Aquibium microcysteis: one gene and its partner. The protein of the gene in region 1 binds, or shares a complex with, the protein of each later gene. Links are inferred from orthologs where the notes say so. Each region holds a gene or a part of one and is shown in the gene's direction. Other genes may lie near its edges. The genes, in order: dnaG and IAI54_RS28390.

Region 1 (14,808 bases):
GCGCCAGACGCGAGGAGCGTCGGGTGGAGGAGCGCAAGGGCGACCAGCTGAAGAAGGGCGAGGAGCGCGTGGAGGAGCGATCGAGAAGCTCCGACGGCCGCAGCGTCGAGGACAAGCAGCGCGACTGACCCGCCGAACGCACGGCTTCGGCGGCGGCCTCCCCGTCGCCGCCGCCGCCGTGCACCGCAATGCGAGGCCGCCCGAATCCCCCTCGGACCTGCCTCAGCCGGAGCCCGTGCCCCGCCACGGACGAGGCTCTAGACCCTTTGCCGGCTCCTCGCCTTGCGCTCGATCAAAGCCGGCGGGACGGCGGAGATTCCCTGTGACACCCGGCGGGCGCCGGGCTATCTGTTTTTCAGGCTGGCCCGCCTCGGAGCGTCGGGGGGCGGCGGGCTCGAGGGAGAGGACCAATGCGCTGGAAGGGCAGGCGTCAGAGTTCGAACGTCGAGGACCGGCGGGGCGGAGGCGGCGGCATCGGCCGCGGCCCGACCTTCGGCCGCGGCGGCGGGATGCGGATACCGGTCGGGCGATCGGTCGGCGGCGGCGGACTGTCCGGGATCGTCATCCTGGTCGTCGTCTTCTTCGCACTGCGGGCCTGCGGCATCGATCCGCTCGAGATCCTGGCCCAGATGGACGAGGGCGGCGGCGCCGGCGGTGGCACGCAGGTGACCACCAGCCAGGGGTCGGACGAACTCGCGCAGTTCGCGGGGGTGGTGCTGGCGGAGACGGAGGACGTCTGGCACGGCATCTTCCAGGCCGGCGGTTCCACCTACAGGGAGCCGACGATGGTGCTGTTTTCGGGCCAGGTGCGCTCGGCCTGCGGTTTCGCCTCCGCCGCGAGCGGACCTTTCTACTGTCCGGGCGATTCCAGGCTCTATCTCGACCTCGATTTCTTCGGCGAACTCGAGCGCCGCTTCGGTGCCTCCGGCGATTTCGCCCAGGCCTACGTGATCGCCCACGAGGTCGGCCATCACGTCCAGAACCTCATCGGGGTGCTGCCGGAGTTCAACCGGCAGCGCCAGAGGATGAGCGAGGTGGAGGCCAACCGCATGTCGGTGCGGGTCGAACTTCAGGCCGACTGCTTTGCCGGCATCTGGGCGCACTACACCGAGCAGAAGGGCCTGCTGGAGAGCGGCGACATCGACGAGGCGCTCAACGCCGCCAACCAGATCGGCGACGATACGTTGCAGCGGAACTCCCAGGGCTACGTCGTGCCCGACAGTTTCAACCACGGGACCTCGGCCCAGCGCCGCGAATGGTTCGGTCGCGGCCTGGAATCGGGCCGGCTCGACGCCTGCGACACGTTCAATGCCGCTCTCTGACTGCGGCGGGTACCCGCCATCGCGTGGAGGGACAAGGCGGGCTGCAACCGCCATGACGTCTTCAACCTTCGTTAAGCCTGCGGTTTAGGCTGGGCTTAATCGGCTCGCGCTATGGTTTCTGCTGCCACGATACGGGCAGAGGGCATGGCATGATCCGAAATCTGCTGGCGCAGCTTCCAGCCGACGAGCGCGGGAACTTCGCGATCGTGGCGGCCGTCGCGATGGTCCCGCTCGTGCTCGCCGCCGGCGTCGCCATCGACTTCTCCTCGATCAGCAATCGCCACACGGAACTGCAGAACGCTCTCGATTCGGCCGCGCTCGCGGTGGCGCGCGAAGGCGACACGATCAGCGACGACGAGGCGATCGACATCGCGCGGTCCTTCCTGGCAGCGAACTTCCGCATCGAACATGGCGGCCTCAAGGTGTTCCGGACCGGCACGCGCGTCACCGTCGAGGCGACGGCGCGGCAGGACCTGCATTTTGCCGGCGTGCTCGGCTACGAGGACTGGCAGGTCACGGCGTCGTCGTCCGCCGACATCGCCTTCAACCGGTACGAGATCGCGCTGGTCCTCGACACCACGGGCTCCATGGCGGGCGGCAAGCTCTCCGCGATGAAGGACGCCGTGCTCGGGCTGGTGGACACCATGGCGTCGCAGATCAAGGACACGGAGAAGCTCAAATTCGCCGTCGTCCCCTTCGCCAACTTCGTCAACGTCGGCAGCCAGCATGGCCCGGCGTTCAGGAAGAACGGCAAGATGAAGAACAAGACCGGCGCCGACTGGCTCGACCTCAAGGGCAAGGCGGATTTTCCGCAGACCGAGCTTCCGACGGGCCTCAGCCGGTTCGAGCTTTTCCAGCATCTCGGCCAGACCTGGAAAGGCTGCGTCGAGACGCGTGCCTCCGACGGCGAGGATCTCGACGTCTCCGACGTCCCGCCCAATCCCAGGAAGCCGGAGACGCTGTTCGTGCCGGCGTTCTCGATCGACGAACCCGACGGGTGGGGATACTCGAACAGCTACATCGCCTCGTCGGCCGATCCGCTGGACAAGACGCCCGCCGGACAGCTCAAGAAACTGCAGAAATACGGCATTCCCGATGCCTCGCAGTTGGATCCGAAGGATCCCTCGGCGAACTGGCTGCCCGTCGCTCCCAGCACCTTCGGCGGCAAGGGGCCGAACAAGGACTGCCTCGCGCAGCCGATCCAGCCGCTCACCAACGACTATGATGCGATCAAGAAGATGGTGAAGGGGCTGCAGGCCAACGGCACCACCAACATCATGGAGGGTGTCGCCTGGGGCATGCGGGCGCTTTCGCCGGAGCCGCCGTTCACGGAAGGCACCGCCAAGGCGCCCGGGATCGAGAAGATCATGATCGTGCTGACGGACGGCTCGAACGTGTTCGGCAACAACGGCACCGTGTTCGGCTCGTCCTATTCCAGCAACGGCTACTTGGTCGACGGCCGGCTCGGCATCACCGCCGGCTCCTCCTCCGACACCAACAGGCTCATGAATGCCCGCACGCTCGCCGCCTGCGAGAACGCCAAGGCTGCCGGCACGGTGGTCTACACGATCCGGCTGGAGGAGCCGGACGTGAAGACGGGCATGATGCTGAAGGAATGCGCGACCAGCCTGAACCACTTCTTCGACGCGCCGTCGCGACGCCAGCTCGACGACGTGTTCAGATCGATCCGGGACGACGTCGTGCGGCTGCGCATCTCGTCCTGACGCCGGCTGTACGACGCGTGCGGGGATGCGCGGGCCTCGCGTGCGTGCGCGGCCCGCGACGGATCAGCGCTCGGCCAGGGCCGGCTCCCCCTTGCGCTCGCGGATCAGGTTGACGAAGCGCCGGAAGAGGTAGTGCGAATCCTGCGGACCGGGCGACGCCTCGGGATGGTGCTGGACGGAGAAGACCGGTTTACCCACGACCGAGATGCCGCAGTTCGACCCGTCGAACAGCGAGACGTGCGTCTCCTCCACGCCGTCGGGAAGCGAATCGCCGTCCACCGCGAAGCCGTGGTTCATCGAGACGATCTCGACCTTGCCGGTCGTGTGGTCCTTGACGGGATGGTTCGCGCCATGGTGGCCCTGATGCATCTTGACGGTGCGGCCGCCGAGCGCCAGCGCGAGCATCTGGTGGCCGAGGCAGATTCCGAACATCGGCACGTCCGCGTCGAGCAGGTCGCGGATCACCGGGACGGCATATTCGCCGGTCGCTGCGGGGTCGCCGGGACCGTTCGACAGGAAGACCCCGTCCGGGTTCATCGCCAGGATGTCTTCCGCCGGCGTCATGGCCGGTACGACCGTGACTTCGGCGCCGAGACCGGCAAGCAGCCGCAGGATGTTGCGCTTCACCCCGTAGTCGATCGCCACGACGTGCATGGACGGCTGGGTCTGCTCCGCGAAGCCCTCGCCCCAGGACCACGGGGTCTCCTTCCAGGTGGAACTCTGGCCGGAGGTCACCTCGCGGGCGAGGTCGAGGCCGACGAGGCCGGGCCAGGCCGCGGCCTCGCGCTTCAGCGCCTCGACGTCGAAGACGCCGTCGGGAGCATGGGCGATCACCGCATGCGGTGCGCCGAGATCGCGGATGCGGGCCGTCAGCGCACGCGTATCGATGCCGCTCATGGCGACGATCCCGCGGCGCTTCAGCCATTCGTCGAGGCCGCCGTCGGACCGGTAGTTGGACGGGCGCGTCACCTCGGCGCGGAAGACGGCTCCGACGGCGCCCGCGCGGGCCGCCGGCGTGAGGTCTTCGATATCCTCGGCATTGGCACCCACGTTGCCGATGTGCGGGAACGTGAAAGTAACGATCTGCCCGGCATAGGAGGGGTCGGTGAGGATCTCCTGATAGCCGGTGAGGGCGGTGTTGAAGCAGACTTCCGCGACTGCGTGGCCCGTGGCCCCGAGCCCGTGGCCCTCGATCACGGTGCCGTCGGCGAGCACGAGCAGGGCCGTGGCTTTTTCCGCGCCCCAGGGCGCCGTGTTTGCGATCATCAGGTCTCTCCGTCGGGTCGAGGGGCGCAGCGGTCTTGAAACTGCCCGGGCAAAGGGTCATATGCCCGTGCTGAAAACCGCGAACGGTCGGATTGGCGACCGGTTCCGCGCGCTCAATATATGTCCATGCAGGGACCGGACAATAGGAAAAACGCCAGGGGTGGTCAATCCGCCCGGCGGTGTCCGAAGAGAAAAGCTTTCGTGAACGAAAACAGCAGCTTGTCCCGGGAAAATTGGAATTGCGTCCGCAAATCCGCGGCGCTAAGGTCCGCCGGCTGCCAAGGGAGTCTCTATTCCGATGCGCGAGAAATTCGCGGAGACGCTGAAACAGGCGCTCAAATCGAACGACAAGCGGCGCGTTTCCACGGTGCGCCTGATCCAGACCGCCATCAACGATCGTGACATCGCCAATCGCAGTGCCGGGCGCGACCCGGTGAGCGAGGAGGAGATCGCGCTGATTCTGGTCAAGATGATCAAGCAGCGCCAGGAATCGGCGCGGCTCTACGAGGAGGGCAACCGCCTGGAACTGGCCGAGCAGGAACGCGAGGAAATCGGCATCATCCGCGATTTCCTGCCACGGCAGCTCGAGGAAGAGGCGGTCAAGCAGGCCTGCGCGCAGGTGATCTCCGAAGTGGGCGCCGACGGCCTGCGCGACATGGGCCGCTGCATGAACGCGCTGCGCGAGAAGTATCCCGGGCGGATGGACTTCGGCAAGGCGAGCGGCATCGTCAAGGGGCTGCTGCAGTAGCGGTCCGGAGGCGGCCTGTCGCGGAGTTCTCCCGCCACCTGCACGCCCGCGGCCACACCTTGCAGTTAACCTGGGCGAGGCACTTCGTCGAGGTCCGGTTTGCGGGAGGTCGAACGGATCGCGGAAGCGGTGCCGGCGAAGATGGCGTTCTGCGCGGTGGTTCGAGGGATTGATCGTGCCGCAGCCGAGGCTGGGGCTCGTGTAGCGACGGCCGGATACTGCACAGCGTCGCGGAAGTGAGCCGGCCTCGTGGAGGTGTCCGGTCCAGCCCGTTCAGTCCCGGACCGACGGCCTGATCCGGGTGGAAGCGCTTCGACCGGCTTTCGATCCCCGGACATGGTGGCCGCGGGTTTCGCCTTTGCAAAGCCGGGCCGCGCGCGCTATCTGTTGATCATCAACGCAGGCACCTTCGAATTGCTGTCGCATCCTGAAAGCCAGATCGTCGAGAGTTTCCGCGGGCGGTTCCTGAACCACGCGGGCTGCCTCATCGCGTGCATCTAGCCCTGGCGCGGCCATGAGCCGTCGACCGGGGGCCGGAAATCCAAAACCAGATCACGTTCGGTTCTGATTCCCGGGTCTGCCACCGCTGGCCCGGTGGAGATGCATGATGACAAGACGATTTTCGATGCTGCCCGCCGCTGCCTGTGACCGCCGCCTGAGGAGACACCCATGAGGGTCCTCATCCTGGGTAGCGGGGTCATCGGGGTGACGTGCGCCTGGTATCTCGCGCAGGCCGGACACGAGGCAACGGTCATCGACCGGCAGCCCGGTCCCGCCCTCGAAACCAGCTATGCCAATGCGGGAGAGATTTCGCCTGGATACTCCTCGCCATGGGCAGGACCGGGCGTACCGCTGAAGGCGATCAAGTGGTTGCTTATGAAGCACGGCCCGCTCGCGATCAGACCGCGGCTCGATCCGGCGATGTGGTCGTGGGTGGCGACGATGCTGCGCAACTGCACGTCGGCACGCTATGCCGTGAACAAATCGCGGATGGTGCCGATCGCGGAATACAGCCGCGATTGTCTGCGCGATCTGCGGGCCTCTACCGGGATCGCGTACGACGAGCGCATGCAGGGCACGCTGCAGCTGTTCCGCAGTCAACATCAGCTGGACGCTGTCGGCGGCGACGTGGAGGTCCTCGAGCAGTTCGGCGTACCGTTCGAAGTCCTCGACCGCAACGGTTGCGTCGAAGCGGAACCCGCGCTCGTCCGCGTTGCGGAGAAGTTCGTCGGCGGGCTGCGGCTTCCTGGCGACGAGACGGGCGACTGCCACACCTTCACGGCCAGGCTGACGGCGCTTTGCGCGCGAAGCGTCGAGTTCCGATATGGCGTCACCGTGCGGGACGTCCTGCGTGACGGACATCGGGTCCGTGGAGTCCGGACCGACGCGGGAGAATTCACAGCGGACGCTGTCGTCGTCGCGCTCGGAAGCTACTCGCCCTTCCTTCTCCGTCCGGTCGGCATCCGCGTGCCCGTCTACCCGGTGAAGGGGTATTCACTGACGCTCCCCATCGCCGACGAGACCGCGGCTCCGGTCTCTACGGTCATGGACGAGACCTACAAGATCGCGATCACCCGTCTCGGAGATCGCATCCGCGTCGGAGGGACGGCCGAGATCTCCGGCTACGACCTGTCCCTGAAGCCATCTCGGCGCGCTCCGCTCGAACATTCCGTCACCGACCTCTTCGGCGGCGCAGGGCGGCTGGAAGAAGCCACCTTCTGGGCCGGGCTGAGGCCGATGACGCCCGACGGCCCGCCGATCGTCGGGGGCACCCCGATACCAGGCCTCTACATCAATACCGGACACGGAACACTCGGCTGGACCATGGCCTGCGGCTCGGGACGCGTGCTCGCCGACATCGTCTCCGGACGGACGCCTGACATCGATGTCACGGACCTCGGCATCGGGCGGTATCGGACATGACGGGGAACGCGAGGCAGGTTGAGGCGGTCCTGACCGTCGATCTCGACGCGGTCGTGTCCAACTGGAGACTGCTTGCGGAAATGGCGGGACGCGCCGAGTGCGCGGCAGTCGTCAAGGCAGATGCCTATGGCCTCGGGGCCGTCCACGTCTCGGCTGCTCTCGAGGCGGCAGGATGCCGGACGTATTTCGTCGCGCACTCCAGGGAGGGGTTCGAACTGCGTCGGACGCTGCGACGGAACTCCCGCGTGTTCGTCCTGAACGGCGCCCCGGCCGGAATGGAACGCGAGCTTGCCGAGGCGGCGCTGACCCCTGTCGTCAACACGCTCGGGGATCTGGCAGTCTGGCGCTCATGCGCAGCAGCGACAGGCAAGCGGCTGGCCGTCGCGCTCCAGCTCGATTCAGGCATGGCCCGTCTGGGACTCGCCCCTGAGGACGTCGAGATGATCGCGGCTGACGAGGGCCTCCTTCACGGCCTCTCTGTCGAACTCGTCATGAGCCATCTTGCCTGCGCCGACGAGGAGGGCCATCCGGCCAACGAAGCGCAGCGTTCCACGTTCGAACGTCTCCGGGCACGACTCCCGGACGCGCCTGCTTCCCTTGCGAATTCGTCAGGAACGTTTCTCGGAAAAGGTTTTCATTTCGACGTCCTGCGGCCGGGCGCGGCGCTCTACGGAATCAACCCCACTCCATGGACGTCGAACCCCATGCGGCAGACGGTGGGCCTGCGCGCGCGAATCATTCAGACACGGAAGGTGAAAGCCGGGACCGCGGTGGGCTACGGGCACAGGGCGGTGGTCGACAGGGACACCACCCTCGCGACCATCTCCTTGGGCTATGCCGACGGCTGGCCCCGGAACGCCGGCGCCGCTGCGTTCCATCGTGGGCAGCCGGTGCCGTTCCTGGGCCGGGTGTCCATGGACAGCATCGTGCTCGACATGACCGGGTGCACCACCATGCCCCGCGAAGGCGATTTCGTCGACCTTCTCTGCCCTGGTCAGAACGTGGACGACATCGCCTGCGCGGCCGGGACCATCGGATATGAGATACTCAGCCGCCTCGGACGGCGCTTTCACCGGAACTACGTCGGACCCGGCGGGACTGGGCAGTGACGGCAGTCGCCGCTCGGGTGCCCGGCCTCGGCGCCCATTCCTCCGCATGGCGGCGGGAGAAGACTGGGTGCGTCGAGCTGCCAACGGAGGACCGCACGGCAACCGGGTCGCGGTGCCGGGCGGCAAGAGCGCGCGTCGAGATCACCCGCGGGACGCTCGTCATCCGCTCCCGCATCGCCGAAGCCACGCCCGTGCAGCCTAAGGGCGGCGAAGGTCAGGCCGTGCCTCCGCCCGCCAGCGTGTTCGGCATGGCTGCGAAGAAGACGGCCACGGCCAGCGGCAGATACGCGATCGTTCTGCGCATCCTGAGTTCACGATGCTGCCGTCATGCAGCCGAAGGGCCGGGATCGTCGACCCCGTCAGGGGATGCGGCGACGAGCGGCGCCCGATCGTAGAACGCGCCGCGGATCAACCTCAGCGAAGGTTTGCCGGGCGCTTGTCTCACCGAGTGTCGCTGCAGGGATTCCTTTTCGCGTCTGGCGGCCTCCGGCTGGTACTGGATCTTCTCGAGAAGGATCCGTTCCTCGACGCCGTCGCTGCCGGTGAGGACGAAATGCTCACCCTCGGCGAGCCCGAGAAGCGCCAGCCCGCGCAAGGTGGTGACGGGGAGGAACATGCCGACCATGGACGTCATCCTGTCGTGCGAGATGATCCGCGTGTCGGGATCGCGACCGTTCACGCTGAACGTGACGCGGCTGCTCATGGTGGCGACATCATCCGGGACCTCGTCGCGGAACATGACGATGGCAGATTCGATCTTTCGCTTGAGGATCGGCGCCATCGGGTCGCCCTGGCCGAGGCAGCGGTCGCGCATGACCTCGAGGATCGTGTAGTCCTTCGTGGTAAGGATGCAGGTTTCTTTCGACATCGCAGTTCTCCATTGCTCCGCCTGGGAGCGGTAAGTCGGGACGAGGTGGAGAACCCCTGTGCCGCATGCATGCGGCACAGGGGGCTACGATCCTGCGATGAGGCATCCTCCGTAAAGCGAGAGGCGGCTGAGCGGCATCGACATGGTCATGCGGTCCGGAACTCGGGCTGCGGCCGCGCGACATCGTTCTGTTCGACGTGCTCGACGGTCAGCCTGTGGACGCGGCCGTCGCGCGACGTCCAGTCGATGGACTGGGAGGCGGACAGGCCGATCAGGGCAGCACCGATGGGCGTCAGGATCGAGACCTTGCCGATGGCGATGTCGGCTTCCCCGGGGAACACGAGCGTGACGGTCCGGTCTTCGCCCGCATCGGTGGTGAACCGCAGCGTCGAGCCCATGCGGACGACGCCGGACGTCATCCGACCGTCCTCCACCACGCGCGCGCGGTCGAGTTCGGCGAAGAGCTGGTCGGACAGATCCGGATCACTGGCAGCCCGGGAATCGGCGAGGCGCGACAGGCTCTCATGGTCGGAGCGCATCATCGTGATGGCAGGCTTGCGCCCGCCGGAGGTGGTGGCCATTTTCAAGACTCGTCGAAGATTTCGGCCGCCGACACGACTCGGGCGCCAGCGGCTGAAGGATGGATCGGGTGGATTGTTGCGTCGCCGTTCCTGCAGGGCCGCGTATCGCAGTCCTCGTAGGCCTATGCCCCGCGGCCGGGGCGCGACGCGACCGGGCCGGGGGTCAGGTGCCCGCGATGGGGAACGCCCGTTCGAGCGGGAGGGTGCAACGGTCGGTCGACATGCAAGGGAACGTGGGACACCCCAGAGGCAAAGTCAAGGACGATCGGCTCAACGCCCGTCGCGCTTGGCTTGGGCGACGGCGCCGGCCTTGCGTTGACGCCCGAGCTCCATCGGCCGCACCAGACCGGCCCTGCGTTCACTGGCCTTCTTCCGCATCCCGTGATGCGCCGTGCGTGCGTTGAAGGCGGCGCCTGGCGCATCATCCTTTCCGGCCTTCTTGAGAATGAGCGCATTGCGGGCGTTCTCTGCCAGCGACACCCTGGCTGCCATCTGCCGGCGACGCTCGCTTTCGGCGTTGAGACGGCGCACAGCCATTGCCAGGACGTCGAGCTTCATCCGGGAACCATCGTCGGCGCGCGACGGAGCTGCTCCCTTCGCCGCACTCTTGCCGCGCATCTCTCGCCGACGTCGGCTTGCCTCCGTCCGGGCCTTGTCCCGACGCGCGCGAACGAGCTGGACGAGTTCGGAGAGTTCCTTGTCGGATAGATCCTGCACCATCGGATGATGCGACTTTTCGACCAGCTCGCGTTCGTCGGCGGCAAGCGCCCTTGCTTCATCCTTGCGTGTGATGGCCATTCGTTTCTCTCCGTTGCGGTTTTCGACGTGAGTCGCCTCAACGAAGCGTTCGGCCGGAGGGTTCCGTCAGCCGGTCCGGAGACGCGAACCCCGCAGCAATCCCTGTTCCTCCAGAACCGGATAGGCGATCGATGCCAGCAGCGAGTTGATCTGCTTCAGGTCGCGGATGGTGTCGAGGTGGATGGCACTCGTTTCCATGCTCTTGACGGTCCCGTCGCGCAGACGGGCGAAGTGGCTGCTGCTGGAGCGCTTCTCCATGTCGCGCAGGCGGTCCTTCTCCTCGACGATCTGCCGCGCGGTCGCGGCGTCCCGGGTGACCAGCAGGTTGAAGGCGAGGCGCGCATTGGACGTGACCGCCGCATGGAAGCTCGACAGTTCGCGCCAGCCCTCGTCGGTGAAGTCGAGCCCCCGGTCGTGTTTGCGCCGCACGTGGACGAGGAGGTTGCGCACGACGATGTCGCCGACCTGTTCGAGCTTGACGCAGGCACCGACGAGTTCCTGGCAGCGCAGTGCCTCCTTCTCCGACAGCGGGTGCGCCGACATGCGGGCGAGATAGAGCTTGATCGCGGCATGGCTGCGGTCGACGCGATCGTCGAGCGCGGCGAGCGACGTCATCGAGTCCTCGTCTGCGTCGACATACAGTTCTCCGATCCGCTTCAGCATGATCTCGACGGTCTCGCAGACGCGCATCACCTCGCGGGTGGCATTGGCGAGCGCCTGGGACGGCTTGTCGAGCGCGGCTTCCGACAGGGCGGTCAGTTCAGGCACTTCAAGTGCCCCGGCTGCGGGCCGTCCCCTCGTCACGAGGCGCGAGGCGAGGGCATGGATGGGGCCGGCGAGGGGCAGGCCGGCCACTGCCAGCGCCGCGTTGAACAGGATGTGGGCGTGGATCAGCTGCGCCGGTGCGGTGGAACCGAGAGCGTCGATGGGCGGAGCGATGACCATGACCGCGGCGAGTGCCACGACGGCGCCGCAGCCGCGAAGGAGGAGATTGCCGACCGGCACCACGCGTGAGGCGGGCGGCGCCGCGCGCGACAGCAGTGCGGCGATGACGGAGCCGCCGAGATTGGCGCCCAGCACCAGCACCACCCCGAGTTCGGGCGGCACGATACCGCGCGCCGCCAGCGCAGCCACGAGGAGAACGGCCGCGACCGAGGAGTGGAACAGCCAGGTGACGATCGCGGCGAGGAGGAAGGCACTTGCGGGGTCGACGGCGAGATAGCCGATCACGACCGGCAGCAAGGCGCTTTCCCGCAGCGGTTCGGACGCCTCGCCGATCATCCGCAGCGACAGGATGAGGAGACCGACGCCGATGAGGATGCGCCCCGCCTGGCGCCATTTGCGGGACAGGGTGGCGAGGAACATCGTGGTGCCGGCGACGAGACAGACGGGGACCAGAACGAACAGATCGAGTGACAGCAGCCTGACGACCAGCGCCGAACCGAGGTCGGCGCCGAAGACGGCCACCAGTCCCGACGTGCCCGAAACGATGCCGGTGCCGGCGAAGGAGCCGATCAGCAGGCTCACGGCGGTCGCGCTCTGCATCATCACGGCCAGAACGGCGCCGGCGAAAAGGGCGACGATCCGGCGGCGCAGCAGCGCGCGCAGCCTCAGCCGCAGCACGTCGCCATAGGCGCGCTCGACGCCTGTCCGCACCATCCGCGTCGCCCACAGCAGCAGCGCCACGGCACCTGCCAGGTGGAGAAGGACGAGGGATCCGCTCATGGCCGCACCGTCGGGCGTGCGGCCGCGGCCGGCCTGCAAGGGAGGATCATCATGCTCCGAACCGCCTGAATCGGCCAACGTTCCAGGGAAAAGTGATTAGCCAGATAATCAGTCGGGAGGCGGAGCGGGGACGCGCGCGGAACCGACGCGTCACGTCGCTTACGGACGACATGGCGTCGTGCGCGGCCTTTCGGGCTGTGGAAAGCGGGCAGGGCCGACGATTGGTGTCGTCCCGGAGGGATCGAACGACTATGGTGGACGAGAGAGAACCAGACCCCATGCGATTTGCGCCTTCCTTCCTCGACGAAATCCGCGATCGAGTGCCGATCTCGTCGATCATCGGCGCGCGCGTCTCGTGGGACAAGCGCAAGACCAACACGTCGCGTGGCGATTACTGGGCCTGCTGCCCTTTCCATGGCGAGAAGAGCCCGAGCTTCCACTGCGAGGACAGGAAGGGGCGCTACCACTGCTTCGGCTGCGGCGCCTCCGGCGACCATTTCAAATTCCTGACGGCGCTCGACGGGCTGAGCTTCCCCGAGGCGGTCGAGCGGATCGCGGAACTGGCCGGTGTGCCGATGCCGGCGCGCGACCCGGAGATGGAGCGGCGCGAGCAGCAGCGGGCGAGCCTGCACGACGTCATGGAGATGGCGACGCAGTTCTTCGAGGGGCAGCTCCAGGCCGCCGGCGGCGCGAAGGCGCGCGCCTATCTGCGCGAGCGCGGGCTGTCGTCGGCGACGCAGCAGGCCTTCCGGCTCGGCTATGCGCCGGAGAGCCGCAACGCGCTGAAGGAGTTTCTGGCGGCCCGGGGCGTGGCGAAGGACCAGATCGAGGCCTGCGGACTCGTGCGCCACGGCGACGACATTCCGGTCTCCTACGACTGGTTCCGCGACCGCGTCATGTTCCCGATCGAGGATTCGCGCGGGCGCGTGATCGCCTTCGGCGGGCGTGCGCTGTCGCCCGACGCGCCGGCCAAGTACATGAACTCGCCCGACACGGAACTCTTCCACAAGGGGGAGGTGCTCTACAACTTCGCCCGCGCCCGCAAGGGGCAGGGCAAGGACGGCGCGGTGATCGCCGTCGAGGGCTACATGGACGTGATCGCGCTGGCCCAGGCCGGCTTCGCCAACGTCGTGGCCCCACTCGGGACCGCGCTGACGGAGGCGCAGCTCGAACTCCTGTGGCGGATGGCGCCCGAACCGGTGCTGTGCTTCGACGGCGACAAGGCGGGCCTGAAGGCTGCGTGGCGGGCGGCCGACCTCGCGCTGCCCGCCATCCAGCCGGGCCGCACGGTGCGCTTCGCCATGCTGCCGGAGGGCCAGGATCCCGACGACCTCGTAAGGTCGGGCGGACCCGAGGCGTTCCGCAGCGTGCTCGCCGAGACCCGCGCGCTCGCCGAGATGATCTGGCTGCGCGAGACGCAGGGCGCGGTCTTCGAGACGCCGGAGCGGCGGGCGGAACTCGAAAAGTCGCTGCGCGAGGCGACGGGCCGCATCCGCGACGAGAACCTGCGCCGCCACTACCAGCAGGACATGCGCGAGCGCGTGCAGGCATTCTTCGGCACGAGCAGGCCAAGGCGCGACTGGCAGCCTGGCGAACGGGGCGGGGACAGGCGTACCGAGGGCTGGGGGCGGGGGCAGCGGCCGTCGGGCCGGCTCGCCGTCTCGGACAGCCTCGCCAGATCGGCGCTGGTGCGCACGTCGGCCGCCATCATGCCGGTGCGCGCGGCCGTGCTGATGGTCGCGCTGGTGAACCATCCGCCGCTGATCGACGAGTTCTTCGACCAGGTGGAGCGGCTGGATCTCGGCCATGCCGACCTGCAGCGCCTGCATGGCGGACTGCTCGACGCCGTGGCCCACGACGAGGCGGGCGATCGCGACGCGATCGTCGCCTGCCTCGTGCGCGCAGGCCTCGGCGCCGTCTGGGAAGCGGCCGTGGCGCTGGTGCGGCGCACGCGGCAGTGGCCCTCGCTGGAAGACGCGGCGCTCGACGATGCGCGCGACGCCTTCTCCCAGGCGATGCACTTGCACCAGAGCGCCGGCTTTCTACATAAGGAACTCAGAGCGGCCGAAGCCGCACTGGCGCTGGAGCCGACGGAGGAGAACTATCGGCAGTTGCTCGCCATCCAGACCCAGTTCCGCGACGTCCAGGCGACCGAAGCGCTGATCGAAGGCTTCGGGGTCTCCTCGGGACGGACGGGCGGCAAGGGTTGAGGGCGACGTTCGGGGCGACCTTTTTTCGACCGAATCGCATGCCAGCGGCTTGACCTCGCGGAGAATAGGCGGAATCAGGACGGTTCGGATTCGTTAACGGGTGTCGTGTCTTGCGCGATCGGGGAGGCTGGCGGAGTGCGGCACGCCTTCGCATGCCGGCGCGCCGCCATCGTGCCAGGGTTAATGATGAATTCACGCGATGCCGGTAGTCGCTGAGGCGAGCGACGCGGCGTCATCCGGTGCTGCGGGCGGTTCGCCACGGCCGCCCCACCGGACTTGTTGGAGACAGGAAAGCATGACGACAAAAGAAAAAGAAGAGGTCGAGACGGAGCGCGAAGGCGCAGTCGACGGTCCGCTTCTCGACCTTTCCGACGATGCCGTCAAGAAGATGATCAAGCTCGCCAAGAAGCGCGGCTACGTCACCATGGACGAACTGAACGCCGTGCTTCCGTCCGAGGAAGTGACGTCGGAGCAGATCGAAGACACCATGTCGATGCTTTCCGACATGGGCATCAACGTCGTCGAGGACGACGA
Region 2 (14,778 bases), 4.2 Mb from region 1 along the record:
GCCAAACCCAATGCGCGGCTGGTCATCATGCTGGCCGGCCATGGCACGACCACCGAGAGCTTCGGCAAGAAGACGGCCTGGTTCGTTCCCCGCGACGCGCCGGCCATGACGCCGCCGGCGCCGTTCCGCAACGCGGCGCTGAACCTGCGGCGCATCGAGGAATGGTCGGAGGTGCTGGAGGCCAAGCACGTGCTGTGGATCTTCGACAGCTGTTTTTCCGGCGCGGCGATTCGCATGATCGAGAGCCGCAGCGACGGAGGAACGCCCGACGGCTGGTCGGCGCATCTGCACACCAATCCGGTACGGCGCGTCATCACGTCGGGATCGGAGAACGAGGAGGTGCCGGCCAAGAGCCGCTTCACCGAGCGACTGATCGACGTGCTCGCCGGACGCGTCACCATCGGCGAAGGTGCGATGATCACCGGTGGCCAGATCGGCAGCTTCCTGCGGGAGGACGTGATCCGCTACACCTTCAAGCAGGGGCTGCCGAAGGTGACGCCGCAGAGCGACACGATCGTCCTTCCCGGCGAGGAGGGCGACATCGTCTTCCGGATCGAACCACAGCTCGCGGCGGCATGGAGCGCCGCGCGGTAGGTCGGCGGGACGACGCCATTTTCCTGTTTTGTTCCGCCGGCGCACCGGGTATGAGTCCGGGCGCGACGCGTCAACCGGATTCGCCCACCGCCGCAGCAAAGATGTGGACGAGTGTGAATCACGGGTGGCCAGGCAGATTGGCGTCCCGCGGGCCGCCGACATCTGGTAGGCCGGTGGCCGGCAGGGAATCAGACGGGACGATCATGGCAGAAGCAGTCCGCAAGCTCGGCGTGGCGGAGACGCCGCTCTATCGCGAGGCGCCTAACAACATCGAGGCGGAGCAGGCGCTGCTCGGCGCCATCCTCGTCAACAACGACGCCTTCTACCGCGTTTCGGATTTCCTGAAGCCGACCCATTTCTACGAGCCGCTGCACCGCAAGATCTTCGAGATCGCGGGCGAGCTGATCCGCATGGGCAAGTCCGCCAATCCCGTCACCATGAAGACCTTCCTTCCCGCGGACGGGAAGGTCGGCGACATCACCGTCGCGCACTACCTCGCCAAGCTCGCCGCCGAGGCGGTCACGATCATCAACGCGGCCGACTACGGCCGGGCGATCTACGACCTCGCCACCCGCCGCGCGCTGATCACCGTCGGCGAGGACATGGTCAACATCGCTTACGACGCGCCGGTCGACATGTCGCCGGCAGAGCAGATCGAGGATGCCGAGCGCAGGCTGTTCGAGCTGGCCGAGACCGGGCGCTACGACGGCGGCTTCCAGAGCTTCTCGGATGCGGTGACGACGGCGATCGACGTCGCCAACGCCGCCTACATGCGCGAGGGTCATCTGTCGGGCGTCTCGACCGGCCTGCGCGACGTCGACCGCAAGCTCGGCGGCCTGCAGTCGTCCGACCTCATCATCCTCGCCGGCCGCCCGGCGATGGGCAAGACGTCGCTTGCCACCAACATCGCCTTCAACATCGCCGCCGCCTACAAGCCTGCGCAGCAGGCCGACGGCTCGTTCAAGGCCGAGCGCGGCGGCGTCGTCGGCTTCTTCTCGCTGGAAATGTCGGCCGAACAGCTCGCAACCCGCATCATTTCCGAGCAGACGGAAATCTCGTCGTCGAAGATCCGCCGCGGCGAGATCACCGAATCGGACTTCGAGAAACTCGTGGCCTGCGCCCAGATGATGCAGAAGACGCCGCTCTTCATCGACCAGACCGGCGGCATCTCGATCGCGCAGCTCGCCGCCCGCGCCCGGCGCCTCAAGCGCCAGCGCGGGCTCGACGTGATCGTCATCGACTACGTGCAGCTGATGCAGGGCTCGTCGGCGAAATCGAGCCAGAACCGCGTGCAGGAGATCACCGAGATCACCACCGGCCTGAAGGCGCTCGCCAAGGAGCTGCACGTGCCGATCATCGCGCTGTCGCAGCTGTCGCGCCAGGTCGAAAGCCGCGACGACAAGCGGCCGCAACTGTCGGACCTGCGCGAATCGGGTTCGATCGAGCAGGACGCCGACGTGGTGCTGTTCGTCTACCGCGACGAATACTACATGCAGAACAAGCAGCCCGAGGAAGGCACTCCGGAATACGAGGACTGGCGGCTGAAGTTCGAGCGGGTGAAGGGCAAGGCCGAGCTCATCATCGCCAAGCAGCGCCACGGCCCCACCGGCACTGTCGAACTCGCCTTCGAAGGCCAGTTCACGCGGTTCTCGGATCTCGCCGAGGAAGACCGGCTGCCGGAACGGTTCGAGTAGCGCCGTGGCGGATCCCGTCCATATCCGCGAGAGCGGCCCGCGTTCCGATCTCGCCGGCGGCCTCGTCATGGTCGACCTGCGCGCCCTGCGTTCGAACTACCGTGCGCTCTCGAAGGTCGCCGGCCGCGCGCGCGTGGCCGGGGTGGTGAAGGCCGATGCCTACGGCCTCGGCATCGCCGCGGTCGTGCCCGCACTCGCCGCGGAAGGCTGCGACACCTTCTTCGTCGCCACCGCGGACGAAGGGATCGCGACGCGCCGCGCCGCGCCGCACGCCCGCATCTTCGTGCTGAACGGCCTCTTCAGCGAAGACGCGGCGGCTCTTTTCGCCGCCCATCGCCTGACGCCGGTGCTCAGCGGCGCCCTCGACATCGCGATCTGGGAACGGCACTGCGCGACGCATGGCTCCGACAGGTCCTGCGGGCTCCAGGTGGATACCGGGCTCAACCGCCTCGGCCTGACCGTCCAGCAGGCGCGCGCCTTCGGCGCCGACAACGCCCTGACGCGGGCGGTCGAGCCGGTCCTGGTGATGAGCCACCTCGCCTGCGGCGACGAACGCGACCATCCCCTGAACCGGCGGCAGCTGGAAGCCTTCGGTGCCGTCCGCGCCGCGTTTCCGGGCGTCCCGGCCAGCCTCGCCAATTCCTCCGGGCTGCTGCTCGGCCGCGGATATCATTTCGACATCGTCCGGCCGGGCATCGCCGTCTATGGCGGCGCGCCGTCGTCGAGCGTCAAGATGAAGACCGTGGTGACGGCCGAGGCGCGCATTCTGCAGGTGCGGCGGGCGCAACCCGGCGAGGCGGTGAGCTATGGCGCCGCGCAGCTCCTCGATCGGGACACGCTGGTGGCCATCGCCGCCGTCGGCTACGCGGACGGGCTGCCGCGCTCTGCCTCCGGCAGCGGCGTGCCGCTGCGCGGCGTCCTGCCGGGCGGCTCCGGTTCGATCAAGGGCAGGCGCGTGCCGATCCTCGGCCGCGTCACCATGGACCTGACGATGTTCGACGTCACCGACCTCGGGCCCGACGCGGTCGCCGCCGGCGACTTCATCCAGCTTTTCGGCACCGATCTGCCGATCGACGAGGCGGCGCGGTCGGCCGGGACGATCGCCTACGAACTGCTCACCGGCCTGTCGCGGCGCTTCACCCGCTTTCACGTCGGTGTCGAGGGAGACCAGCAAGCGTGACCGTCTGCGACCACCCTGCCCCGCCGCCGTCTCCTGCCCTGGAAACCTGATGGCCAAATCGCGCGTCCAGTTCATCTGCCAGAATTGCGGCACCGTCCATTCCCGCTGGGCGGGCAAGTGCGACGCCTGCGGCGAATGGAACACGCTGATCGAAGAGGGCACGTCGGGCGGCATCGGCGCGGGTCCCGCCTCGACACGCAGCGCCCGCAAGGGCCGGGCCGTCGTGCTCACCTCGCTGTCGGGCGACATCGAGGACGCGCCGCGCATCGCCAGCGGCATCGGCGAACTCGACCGGGCGACCGGCGGCGGCTTCGTGCGCGGCTCGGCGCTGCTGGTCGGCGGCGACCCCGGCATCGGCAAGTCGACGCTGCTCACCCAGGCGGCCGCCGCGCTGGCGCGGCAAGGGCATCGCATCGTCTACGTGTCCGGCGAAGAGGCGGTGGCGCAGATCCGGCTGCGCGCGCAGCGGCTCGGTGCGGCGGACTCCCCGGTGGAGCTGGCCGCCGAGACGAATGTCGAGGACATCCTGGCCACCATCGCCGAGGGCCGGCGGCCCGACCTCTTGATCCTCGATTCGATCCAGACGCTGTGGACCGACCTCGCCGATTCCGCACCGGGAACGGTCACCCAGGTGCGCGCCTCCGCCCAGGCGATGATCCGCTACGCGAAGTCGACGGGTGCGGCGATCGTGCTCGTCGGGCACGTCACCAAGGAGGGCCAGATCGCCGGCCCGCGCGTGGTCGAGCACATGGTCGACGGCGTGCTCTATTTCGAGGGCGAAGGCGGGCACCACTACCGGATCCTGCGCACGGTGAAGAACCGCTTCGGCCCGACCGACGAGATCGGCGTCTTCGAGATGTCCGACAAGGGACTGCGCGAGGTGTCGAACCCGTCGGAGCTGTTCCTCGGCGAGCGCAGCACCAAGGCGCCGGGTGCCGCCGTCTTCGCCGGCATGGAGGGCACGCGGCCGGTGCTGGTGGAGATCCAGGCGCTGGTGGCGCCCTCGCCGCTCGGCACGCCACGGCGCGCCGTGGTGGGATGGGACTCCTCGCGCCTGTCGATGATCCTCGCCGTGCTGGAGGCGCATTGCGGCATCCGCTTCGCGCAGCACGACGTCTATCTCAACGTGGCGGGCGGCTACCGCATTTCCGAGCCGGCCGCCGACCTCGCGGTGGCGGCGGCGCTCGTTTCCTCCCTCACCGGACTTGCCCTGCCTGCGGATTGTGTCTATTTCGGCGAAATCAGCCTTTCGGGCGCCGTCCGGCCTGTCGCGCATGCGCAGCAACGGTTGAAAGAGGCCGAGAAACTGGGTTTCGGGCAGGGCGTCCTGCCGGCTGGCAGCGGAGAGATCGCAGGCGCGATCGCGACGCGGTCGTTCCAGCCGGGCGCGCTCGTCGATCTCGTCGCGAAGATCGCGGGAACGAAACGCAGCAAGAATGCAGACTGACGCGGTGCTTGGAACGGAGTGGGTCCGCAATGCCGATTACGCTGCTTGACGGTATTCTCGTCGGCTTCGCCCTCGTGTCGGCCACCCTCGCCATGGTGCGCGGCCTGTCGCGCGAACTGCTGTCGATCGCATCCTGGGGTGCCGCCGCCGCGGCCGCCTTCTTCCTCCATCCGATCGTCGTTCCCTACGTCACGCCCTACATCGACAACGAGAAGCTGGCGCTCGTCGCGGCGGCCGGCATCGTGTTCTTCGTCGCGCTGGTGGTCGTCACGCTGCTGACGATGAAGCTCGCGGATTTCATCATCGACTCGCGCATCGGCGCCCTCGACCGCACGCTCGGCTTCGTCTACGGGGCGGCGCGCGGCGTGCTGGTGGTGGCCGTCGCGCTGATGTTCTTCAACTGGCTGGTCGGCGACAATCGCCCTGCATGGGTGGCCGAAGCCAAGTCGCTGCCGCTTCTCGAAGGCATCGGCGCCAAGCTGCAGGACCTCCTGCCCGACGACCCCGAGAATTCGATCATCAAGCGCCTGACCGACGACGGTGAGGGCGAGACGAGCAACTGAAGCGTACCCATCGACGTCCGGCAGCCGGCGTTGCATGGCGCGAAAGGCCGATAGCCATGGCAGAGCGAGCCGACCACTCCTTCTCCGCATCCGCGCACGACGGCGGGCTTGCGGCGGAGGCAGACGACCATTTCCACGACGAATGCGGCGTGTTCGGCATCTTCGGCCGGCAGGATGCCGCGGCCATCGTCACGCTCGGCCTGCATTCGCTGCAGCACCGGGGGCAGGAAGCGGCCGGCATCGTCTCCTATGACGGCACGCAGTTCCACGTCGAGCGGCATGTGGGCCTGATCGGCGACACCTTCACCAAGCAGTCGGTGATCGACCGGCTGCAGGGCAACCGGGCGATCGGCCACACGCGCTACGCCACGACCGGTGGCGCGGGCCTGCGCAACGTCCAGCCCTTCTTCGCCGAACTCGCCGACGGCGGGCTGGCGGTGGCCCACAACGGCAACATCACCAATGCCATGACGGTGCAGCGCGTGCTGCAGAAGCAGGGCGCAATCTTCTCGTCGACCTCCGACACCGAGACGATCATGCACCTCGTCGCCACGAGCAAGGAGCGGGACCTCAACGCCCGCTTCGTCGATGCCATCCGCCAGATCGAGGGCGCCTTCTCGCTGGTGGCGCTGACGTCGAAGAAGATGATCGGCTGCCGCGACCCTCTGGGGATCCGCCCGCTGGTGCTGGGCGACCTCGACGGCGCCTGGATCCTCGCCTCGGAGACCTGCGCGCTCGACATCATCGGCGCCCGCTTCGTGCGCGACCTGAAGCCCGGCGAGATGGTCGTGGTCACCGCCAAGGGGATCGAGAGCCACTTCCCGTTCGAGCCGGTCAAGTCGCGCTTCTGCGTCTTCGAATACGTCTACTTCGCCCGCCCCGATTCCATCGTCGAGGGGCGCAACGTCTACGACGTGCGCAAGAAGATCGGCATGGAACTCGCCCGGGAGAACCCGGTCGAGGCCGACATCGTCGTGCCGGTGCCGGATTCGGGCACGCCGGCGGCGATCGGCTTCGCGCAGGAGGCCGGCCTGCCTTTCGAACTCGGCATCATCCGAAACCACTATGTCGGCCGGACCTTCATTTCGCCCGGCGATTCGATCCGCCACATGGGCGTGCGGCTGAAGCACAATGCCAACCGCAAGATCATCGAGGGCAAGCGGGTGGTGCTGGTCGACGATTCGATCGTGCGCGGCACCACCAGCCAGAAGATCGTCCAGATGGTGCGCGACGCCGGCGCGAAGGAAGTGCACATGCGCATCGCCTCGCCGCCGACGCGCGCCTCGTGCTTCTACGGCGTCGATACGCCGGAAAAGGCCAAGCTGCTCGCCTCGCGCATGTCCATCGAGGAGATGGCCGAGTTCATCCGCGTCAACACGCTGGGCTTCCTGTCGATCGACGGGCTCTACCGTGCCGTCGGCGAAGCGGCGCGCGATGCGCAGGCGCCGCAGTTCTGCGACGCCTGCTTCACCGGCGATTACCCGACCCGCCTGCTCGACATGGAGGGGACGGACAACGTCCGCACGCTCTCGCTGCTGGCGACCGGCGGGCAGTAGCCCGTCCGCCGTCAGGCGGAAACGAGCTTCAGCCCGAGGATGCCGGCAACGATGAGGCCTATGCAGGCGAGACGCAGCGCATCGGCCGGCTCGGCGAACAGAACGATGCCGAGGATGACGGTGCCGATGGTGCCGATACCGGTCCAGATGGCATAGGCGGTGCCGAGCGGAAGCGTCTTCAGCGCCAGGCCGAGCAGCCCGAGGCTGACGGCCATCGAGGCCACGGTGAGCAGGCTCGGCACGAGCCGCGTGAAACCGTGCGTGTACTTCATGCCGACGGCCCAGCCGATTTCGAACAGTCCGGCGGCGAACAGATAGATCCAGGCCATGCCCCGTCTCTCTCCTCTTGGAGATGGGGTCGTCCCCACCGATGTCGGATGAAAGCCGGGTCGTCCCGGCCGCACAATCCTCCAACGGCGGGCGGCCTTGGTCAAGCGGGGTTTTCCTGCCGCGCCGGTTCGGCTAAGCCGGCATCCATCGCGGCCCCCCGGCCGCCCGCAACCGACGACGGGAAGCGACATGTCCGACACACCAGATCTCACCGGCCGCATCGCACTCGTCACGGGCGCGTCGCGCGGCATCGGCTACTTCATCGCCCGGCAGATGGCGGCGGCGGGGGCGCACGTCGTGGCGGTGGCGCGCACGGTGGGCGGGCTGGAGGACCTCGACGACGCGATCAAGGCCGAGCGCGCGCGGACCGGCAAGGGCGAGGCGACGCTGGTGCCGCTCGACCTGACCGACATGGCCGGCATCGACCGGCTCGGCGGCGCGATCCACGAGCGCTGGGGCCGGCTCGACGTGCTGGTCGCCAATGCCGGCGTGCTGGGCGTCATCGGTCCCCTCGCCCATATCGAGGCGAAGGTGTTCGAGAAGGTGATGGCGGTGAACGTGACCGGCACCTGGCGGCTGATTCGCTCGGTCGACCCGCTTCTGCGGCTCTCCGATGCCGGCCGCGCGCTGGTGGTGTCGTCGGGTGCCGCCCATTCGGCGCGCGCCTACTGGGGACCCTACGCGGCCTCGAAGGCCGCGGTCGAGGCGATGGCCCGCTCCTGGGCCGACGAGACGAAGAACACGGCACTGAAGGTGGCGATCGTCAATCCGGGCGCCACCCGGACCGCGATGCGGGCGCAGGCCATGCCCGGCGAGGATCCCGCGACCCTGCCCCACCCGTCGGACATCGCCGCACGGATCGTGCCGCTCGCCGGACCGGCGCTCACCGAGACCGGCCTGATCTTCGACGCGCGGGCACAGGCCTTCCAGCGCAGCCGCATGCCTGCGTAAGGACGCCGCAGGACGGCGGGCGGCGCGGACGCCCGCTTCCCGGCAGTCGGGCACGGATGTAAGGTGCGCCGGAGTTGCAGCCGCCGCCGGGGCACGCCATGGAACTCATCTCCACCTTCGTCTGGTATCTCGTCGTCTCGGGTCCGCAGGGCGGCATGGTCGTCATGCCGAGCGGCTTCGACACGCGCGAGCAGTGCCAGGACGCCATCGTCGAATACGAAAAGCGGCCGGCCATCGGCTGGCAGGTGCAGTGCGTGCCTGCCGGGGCGGCCTTCTACTCGGAGGAGAGCGACCCGGGCATCGTGGAGATCCCGCCGAAGCCCGAGTGACGCCGGCCGGGCGGCGCCCCGGCCGGAGCGCCGCCTTCGCGAGGGCGCGCGCGATCAGATCGCCGCGACGACGATGATCTCGACGAGATGCTGGGCCGTGGCCAGCCGCGCCTCGCCGGTGGCGCGCGCCGGCGGGTTCGCCGGGTCGACCCAGACGTCCCAGACCGAATTCATGTCGGCGAAGTCGCGCATGTCGGCCAGCCAGATCGTTGCAGACAGCAGCTTCGACTTGTCCGAACCCGCCTCGGCGAGCAGACGGTCGATGGAGGCGAGCACTTCCTGCGTCTGCGCCTTCACGTCCTTGCCCGGCGTGCCGACCTGACCGGCGAGATAGACGGTGTTGCCGTGGACGACGGCCTGGCTCATGCGCTTGCCGGGTTCGATGCGGCGGATGGACATGTCGGGTTCTCCCTGGTTGCAATGGGTCCGCCGGCTCAATAGCGGATCGGGCCGCGCGAGGACAGGCCCGGCGACGCGATCATGCCCGGCCCCGTTGCTTCCTCCCGATCCTGCCAAGCCGGCGGCCGCCGTCGGACGGCCCGCTGGCCCCATGCATCGTATACCGTGGCGCAGGGCCGGCCCGGTGGCGCCCTCTACAGCAGAGGATCACGGAACGACGGTGCGAATTCGGATGTCGGCAGTCATCAGCGGGCGGGAACAGGTCTTCGCGGGCATCCTGCTGACGAGCGTCGGCTACTTCCTGTTCTCGCTGCAGGACGCGGCCATCAAGCTGATGGTGGTCGGCTTCTCGGTCTGGCAGATCCTGCTCTTCCGCTCGGCCACCGTGGTGGCGATCGCGATGGCCATCGGCGGGCGCAAGGCGGTGGCGGATGCCGCGAACTCCCCCGTGCTCGTGGCGATGCTGCTGCGCAGCTTCGTCATCCTCGCTGCCTGGCTGTGCTTCTACACGGCCGCGCGGGACCTGCAGCTGGCGGAGCTGACGACGATCTACTTCGCCGCGCCGATCATCGTCACGATCCTGTCGGTCTGGCTGCTGAAGGAGGTGGTGCCGCCGGTGCGGTGGGTGGCGGTGGTCACGGGGTTCGTCGGCGTCTTCATCGCCTGCAACCCGCTGGCGATCGGGCTGTCGCTGCCGGTGCTGATGGTGCTCGCCGCCGCGGCGCTGTGGGGCTTCTCGATCGTGCTCATCCGCAAGATCGCGCTCGGCGAGCGGACGCTGGTGCAGCTCCTGCTCAACAACGGCTTCTTCCTGGTGATCGCGGGCGTGCCGACGCTGTTCGTGTGGCAGACGCCCAGCCTGCCCGAGCTGGCGCTGCTCGTCGGCACCGGCATCTGCGGCGGGCTGGCGCAGTTCTGCCTGTTCGAGGGGATGCGCAAGGCGGAAGCCTCCGTCGTGGCGCCGTTCGAATACACCTCGCTGGTCTGGTCCTTCGTGCTGGGCTTCCTGATCTGGGGCGACGTGCCGCGGCCGGGCGTGGTGATCGGCGCGGTGCTGATCTTCTCGGCCGGACTGATGATCATCCTGTCGGAGCGGCGGCGCGGCTGATCAGCCCGTCCCCGAAGGCGGTTCGGCGCCGCCCTGCTGCTCCGCCGTCTCGCGGCGGCGGTAGCCGATCCAGCTGACCGGGATGAAGGCGAGGTAGGCCAGCGCCGTCACCGTCATCGTGTGCCAGGGATAGTTGAACAGCAGCAGCACGTAGAGCACGATCACCAGGAGCAGCGGCAGCATCAGGTCGCCGCGGATGCGACCCATGTTCTTTCCCGACCAGAGCGGGATGCGGCTGACGAGCAGGAAGGCGACCAGCGCCGTGAAGACCGTGGAAAACCAGGCGAAGCCCACCGAGGGCGGGAAGCCGAGAAAGCCGAGATAGGCCGGCAGCAGCACCAGCATCGCGCCGGCCGGTGCCGGCACCCCGGTGAAGTAGCCCGAGCGCCAGTTGTCGCGGTCGGGCTCGTGCGCCATGACGTTGAAGCGGGCGAGCCTGAGCCCGCAGGCGATGGCGAAGAGCAGCGCGGCGATCCAGCCCGGCGCGCCGGCGCCGTCGAGCAGATAGGCATAGAGGACGAGACCCGGCGCGACGCCGAAATTGACGATGTCGGCCAGCGAATCCATCTCGGCGCCGAATTTCGACGTCGCCTTCAGCGCCCGCGCCACCCGGCCGTCCAGCCCGTCGAGGAAGGCGGCGAGCAGCACCATCGACACGGCGAGCTCGATGCGGCCCTCGAAGGCCAGCCGGATGCCCGTCAGCCCGGCGCAGATGGCGAGCACCGTGACGAGGTTGGGCAGCACCATGCGCAGCGGAATCTCGCGGATGCGCGGTCCGCGCGGATCGGCCGGCCGCGGCGCCTCGCCCGGGTGCAGGGGATCGGCCACCGCTCAGGTCACCCGCATCAGCGGCGTGGCGATACCGCCGAACTCGGCCAGCACCGTCTCGCCCGCCACCGCCGTCTGGCCGTGGAACACCTTGGCCACCGCACCCGCCGGCAGGAACACGTCGACGCGCGAGCCGAAGCGGATCAGGCCGATGCGGTCGCCCACCGAAATGTTGGTCGCCTCCTCGACGAAGCACAGGATGCGCCGCGCGACCAGGCCGGCGATCTGGACGGTGGCGACGGGACCGTTCGGGCTGTCGATGACGAGACCGTTGCGCTCGTTCTCCTGGCTCGCCTTGTCGAGTTCGGCGTTGAGGAATTTTCCGGCCCGGTGCTCGATGCGGCTGATGCGGCCGCGCACCGGCGCGCGGTTCACGTGGCAGGAGAAGACGTTCATGAACACGGAGATGCGCAGCATCTCGGTATCGCCGAGCCCGAGTTCGCGCGGCGGCACGGCCGGCCCGACGGCCGAGACGATGCCGTCGGCCGGGCTGATCACCAGCCGGTCGTCGACCGGCGTGACCCGCTCGGGATCGCGGAAGAAATAGGCGCACCACAGGGTCAGGATGGCGCCGATCCAGAACAGGCTGGTGGAGAAGACGCCCAGGATGATCGACGCCCCGGCGAAGGCGGCGATGAAGGGCCAGCCCTCGCGGTGGACGGGGACGAAGGCGTTCCTGATGGAATCCTGGATGCTCATGCGCTGGGGTCGTTCCTGCTTCGGTGGGCCGATGATTAGCGGAAAGGCCGGACCGTCGCAACGCGCGGCTGGGCCAGGCGTTCCGGCCCGAGCGTCCCCCGAGGCCCGCGCGCCGGCGCCGGTCTCGCGATCCCCGCCTTTCCGCCAGCGCTGCGTCGTTCAGCGCCAACACCCGCGGGCCGGGAGGCGGTTTTGCCGCCCGGCCTGTCGGGGTGCGGGGAACTGCGGGGCGGCCGGCGCAGGGACGGTCCGGGTGCCCGCGGCGGCAGGACGGGTGTCAGGACGTGTCGGGCGCGCGCGGCGGTAGTGCGCGCGTGAGCGCGCCTGCCCCGGGGCCGCAGGCGGTCCTGCCGGGCACCCGGTCGCGGCCGCCCGAGTGCTCGAGCAGGGCGCCGAGCACCATGGCGAGCCAGCGCAGGCGCCAGGCCATCAGGACCGCATCCATCGGCCCGGCGTCGCCCGGACCGGCCGCGGGCGCGAGTTCGGCCGCGAGAACAGCCGGCTTGACGCCGAGTTCCCAGGCGACGTGGTCGAGCGCGACGCGTTCGCCGCGGCGCAGGAAGAACAGCACCAGCCACCGTACGGGATGGGCGCGGCCGGCGGCGGCGTCGGCCAGGCCGGCCAGCGCGACCAGCGTCGCGATGATCCGCCTCAGCTTCCGTCCATCCCCCCGCGACCCGCCCACGCTCTCGTCCTCCTTCGACCGCGGCGCAGTATGGGGCCGATGGCCGGGGGTGTGGAAAGAGCGGCCGAAATTTCGTGCAAGCGGTTGATTTCGCTGGCGGTAACGCGCGCGTTCTGCGCGCCGCTCTCGCCGGGGGAGGACGGCCGCTGCGGCCGGCCTCTCGTCCTCCACCCCACGAAGTGGGGGCGGAGGTGGCGTCGCGAAGCGACGACGGAGGGGGGGGCGCTGGAGGATGAGGCGCTGACGGTGACGAGGGCCGCGACCGTGGAGCGGCGCCGGCGGGCGACGGCGCCGACGGTCGGCGGCGCGGGCCTCGTCGTGCACCGGATCGCGGGGCGCGGCCGGCGAGGCATGGATCCCGGATACGTCGTCCTGCGCTGCGCTTGGACGCCGTTCCGGGATGACGAAGGAACGGAGGCGGCGCGAGGGTGGCGGCGGTCGCGGACCCGACGGCTGCCTGTCCTCCACCCCACGAAGTGGGGGCGGAGGTGGCGTCGCGAAGCGACGACGGAGGGGGGGCGACGCTGGAGGATGCGGCGCTGACGGTGACGACGGCCGCGACCGTGGAGCGGCGCCGGAGGCGCCGGCGGTCGGCGGCGCGGGCCTCGTCGTGCACCGGATCGCGGGGCGCGGCCGGCGAGGCATGGATCCCGGATACGTCGTCCTGCGCTGCGCTTGGACGCCGTTCCGGGATGACGAGGTCGAGGGGCGGTGACGGCGGCGGCGGTCGCGGACCCGACGGCGGCTGCCTGTCCTCCACCCCACGAAGTGGGGGCGGAGGTGGCGTCGCGAAGCGACGACGGAGGGGGGGCGCGACGCTGGAGGATGCGGCGCTGACGATGACGAGGGCCGCGACCGTGGAGCGACGCCGACGGCGCCGGCGGTCGGCGGCGCGTGCCTCGTCGTGCACCGGATCGCGGGGCGCGGCCGGCGAGGCATGGATCCCGGATACGTCGTCCTGCGCTGCGCTTGGACGCCGTTCCGGGATTGTTTGAGCCGAACGGGGTAGTGTTGGATGAGGCTGCGGGCTCGAACACCCGCAGCCTCGGCGGCAGGCGACCGTTTCCGGGATCGGGCCGACACCCGACGTCATCAAGGCTCCCTGCCGCCTTTGCACCACCGCTTGGAGAGTTGATCGGGCCCCTGACGCGCCGTCACGCCCGCAAACAATCCGAAGCCCGCAAAGGATAGCACCCTCATGGCCTTTCTGCACCACCCGCCCGCCTGCTGCCTCGGCGTCGATGTCGCCAAGGACAGTCTCACCGTCAGCAACGGCCGCCAGGCCGCCGCGACCATCGACAACAGCCGATCCGCCATTCGCGCCATGCTCAAGAAAGCCCGGCCCGACCTCGTCGTCTGCGAGCCTACCGGCGGCTACGAACTGCTGCTTCTGGAGGAATGCCTCAAGGCCGGAATCGCCTGCCACCGTGCCGACACCCTGAAGCTCAAGAGCTTCATCCGCTCCTTTGGCACGCTCGGCAAGAGCGATGCCATCGACGCCGCCCAAATGGCCGCCTATGCGCGCGAGCGCTGGGCCAAGCTGTCTTTGTGGCAGGCGCAAGACGCCGACGAGAGGCAGTTGCAGGTCCTGGTGCGGCGTAGGGCCGACCTCGTCGCCTTCAGGGTCGCCGAGCGCAACCGCTCCAGGGCGCCCGGCGCCAAGGCACTCGCAGCCTCCTTCAAGGCCATGCTGGCCGCCATCGAGCAACAGATCGACAAGCTCGACGCGGCGATCGCCGCCCTCGTCGCACGCAGCCAGAGCCTGCGCCAACGCATCGCCGTGTGCACCGCCATGAACGGCATCGGCCTCACATGCGCCGCAACCCTCATCGCCCAGATGCCCGAACTCGGCTCCCTCCAGCGCAGGCAGGCCGCCGCCCTGGCCGGGACAGCTCCCCACCCCAACGAGAGCGGAACCGCAACCGGCCGGCGGCGGCAACGCGGCGGCAGGCCGCAGATCAGAACAGCCCTGTTCATGCCGGCACTGCGCGCAGCCGCCGGCAGAGGCGAGTTCGCATCCTTCTACAAACGCCTCGTCGACAACGGAAAACGCCCCATCGTCGCAATCGCCGCAGTCATGCGAAAGATCATCGTCACCCTCAATGCAAGGCTCAGAGACGCACAATCGGCTCAGAGTTGATGACGAAGGTCGAGGGGCGGTGACGGCGGCGGCGGTCGCGGACCCGACGGCGGCTGCCTGTCCTCCACCCCACGAAGTGGGGGCGGAGGTGGCGTCGCGAAGCGACGACGGAGGGGGGGCGCTGGAGGATGAGGCGCTGACGGTGACGAGGGCCGCGACCGTGGAGCGGCGCCGACGGCGCCGGCGGTCGGTGGCGCGTGCCTCGTCGTGCACCGGATCGCGGGGCGCGGCCGGCGAGGCATGGATCCCGGATACGCCGTCCTGCGCTGCGCTTG

The links.
Region 2: the proteins of dnaG (region 1) and IAI54_RS28390 are in contact, whole or in part, in a crystal structure (PDB 2R6A), measured with the Geobacillus stearothermophilus proteins. The link is inferred for Aquibium microcysteis from one-to-one orthologs. Residues at the interface, in WP_049624496.1 of Geobacillus stearothermophilus: Lys456, Leu457, Leu458, Pro459, Ala460, Asn463, Ala464, Leu467, Leu535, Leu536, Ile537, Ala538, Gln544, Glu545, Asp548, Tyr549, His552; in WP_033016901.1 of Geobacillus stearothermophilus: Ser13, Glu15, Ala16, Gln18, Glu91, Leu92, Asp94, Ala95, Val96, Pro97, Thr98, Ala99, Ala100, Asn101, Tyr104, Tyr105, Ile108.

What each region holds. Positions count from the first base shown.
Region 1 is NZ_CP061080.1:1,857,522-1,872,329, reverse strand. What follows is about bases 11,815-14,808. They hold dnaG (DNA primase), read left to right. Parts: upstream 11,815-12,342; coding sequence 12,343-14,274; downstream 14,275-14,808. Other genes in these bases: rpoD (RNA polymerase sigma factor RpoD), read left to right, coding at 14,570-14,808; IAI54_RS08530 (Na/Pi cotransporter family protein), read right to left, coding at 11,815-12,064. Also shown: IAI54_RS08585 (hypothetical protein), read left to right, coding at 1-128; ypfJ (KPN_02809 family neutral zinc metallopeptidase), read left to right, coding at 411-1,322; IAI54_RS08575 (pilus assembly protein), read left to right, coding at 1,472-3,046; carA (glutamine-hydrolyzing carbamoyl-phosphate synthase small subunit), read right to left, coding at 3,110-4,312; IAI54_RS08565 (GatB/YqeY domain-containing protein), read left to right, coding at 4,611-5,060; IAI54_RS08560 (hypothetical protein), read left to right, coding at 5,397-5,561; IAI54_RS08555 (D-amino acid dehydrogenase), read left to right, coding at 5,730-6,983; alr (alanine racemase), read left to right, coding at 6,980-8,092; IAI54_RS08545 (GreA/GreB family elongation factor), read right to left, coding at 8,418-8,960; rnk (nucleoside diphosphate kinase regulator), read right to left, coding at 9,107-9,541; IAI54_RS08535 (hypothetical protein), read right to left, coding at 9,812-10,339; more of IAI54_RS08530, read right to left, coding at 10,406-11,814. UniProt on the Escherichia coli protein: RNA polymerase that catalyzes the synthesis of short RNA molecules used as primers for DNA polymerase during DNA replication.
Region 2 is NZ_CP061080.1:6,016,457-6,031,234, reverse strand. The notes cover bases 79-3,042. They hold IAI54_RS28390 (replicative DNA helicase), read left to right. Parts: upstream 79-797; coding sequence 798-2,288; downstream 2,289-3,042. Other genes in these bases: alr (alanine racemase), read left to right, coding at 2,293-3,042; IAI54_RS28395 (caspase family protein), read left to right, coding at 79-594. In the rest of the region: more of IAI54_RS28395, read left to right, coding at 1-78; more of alr, read left to right, coding at 3,043-3,468; DNA repair protein RadA, read left to right, coding at 3,518-4,915; IAI54_RS28375 (CvpA family protein), read left to right, coding at 4,945-5,478; purF (amidophosphoribosyltransferase), read left to right, coding at 5,535-7,034; quaternary ammonium compound efflux SMR transporter SugE, read right to left, coding at 7,046-7,363; IAI54_RS28360 (SDR family NAD(P)-dependent oxidoreductase), read left to right, coding at 7,554-8,315; IAI54_RS28355 (hypothetical protein), read left to right, coding at 8,414-8,644; IAI54_RS28350 (RidA family protein), read right to left, coding at 8,699-9,043; IAI54_RS28345 (DMT family transporter), read left to right, coding at 9,276-10,151; pssA (CDP-diacylglycerol--serine O-phosphatidyltransferase), read right to left, coding at 10,152-10,979; IAI54_RS28335 (phosphatidylserine decarboxylase), read right to left, coding at 10,983-11,678; IAI54_RS28330 (hypothetical protein), read right to left, coding at 11,956-12,363; IAI54_RS28325 (IS110 family RNA-guided transposase), read left to right, coding at 13,562-14,503. UniProt on the Escherichia coli protein: The main replicative DNA helicase, it participates in initiation and elongation during chromosome replication. Travels ahead of the DNA replisome, separating dsDNA into templates for DNA synthesis.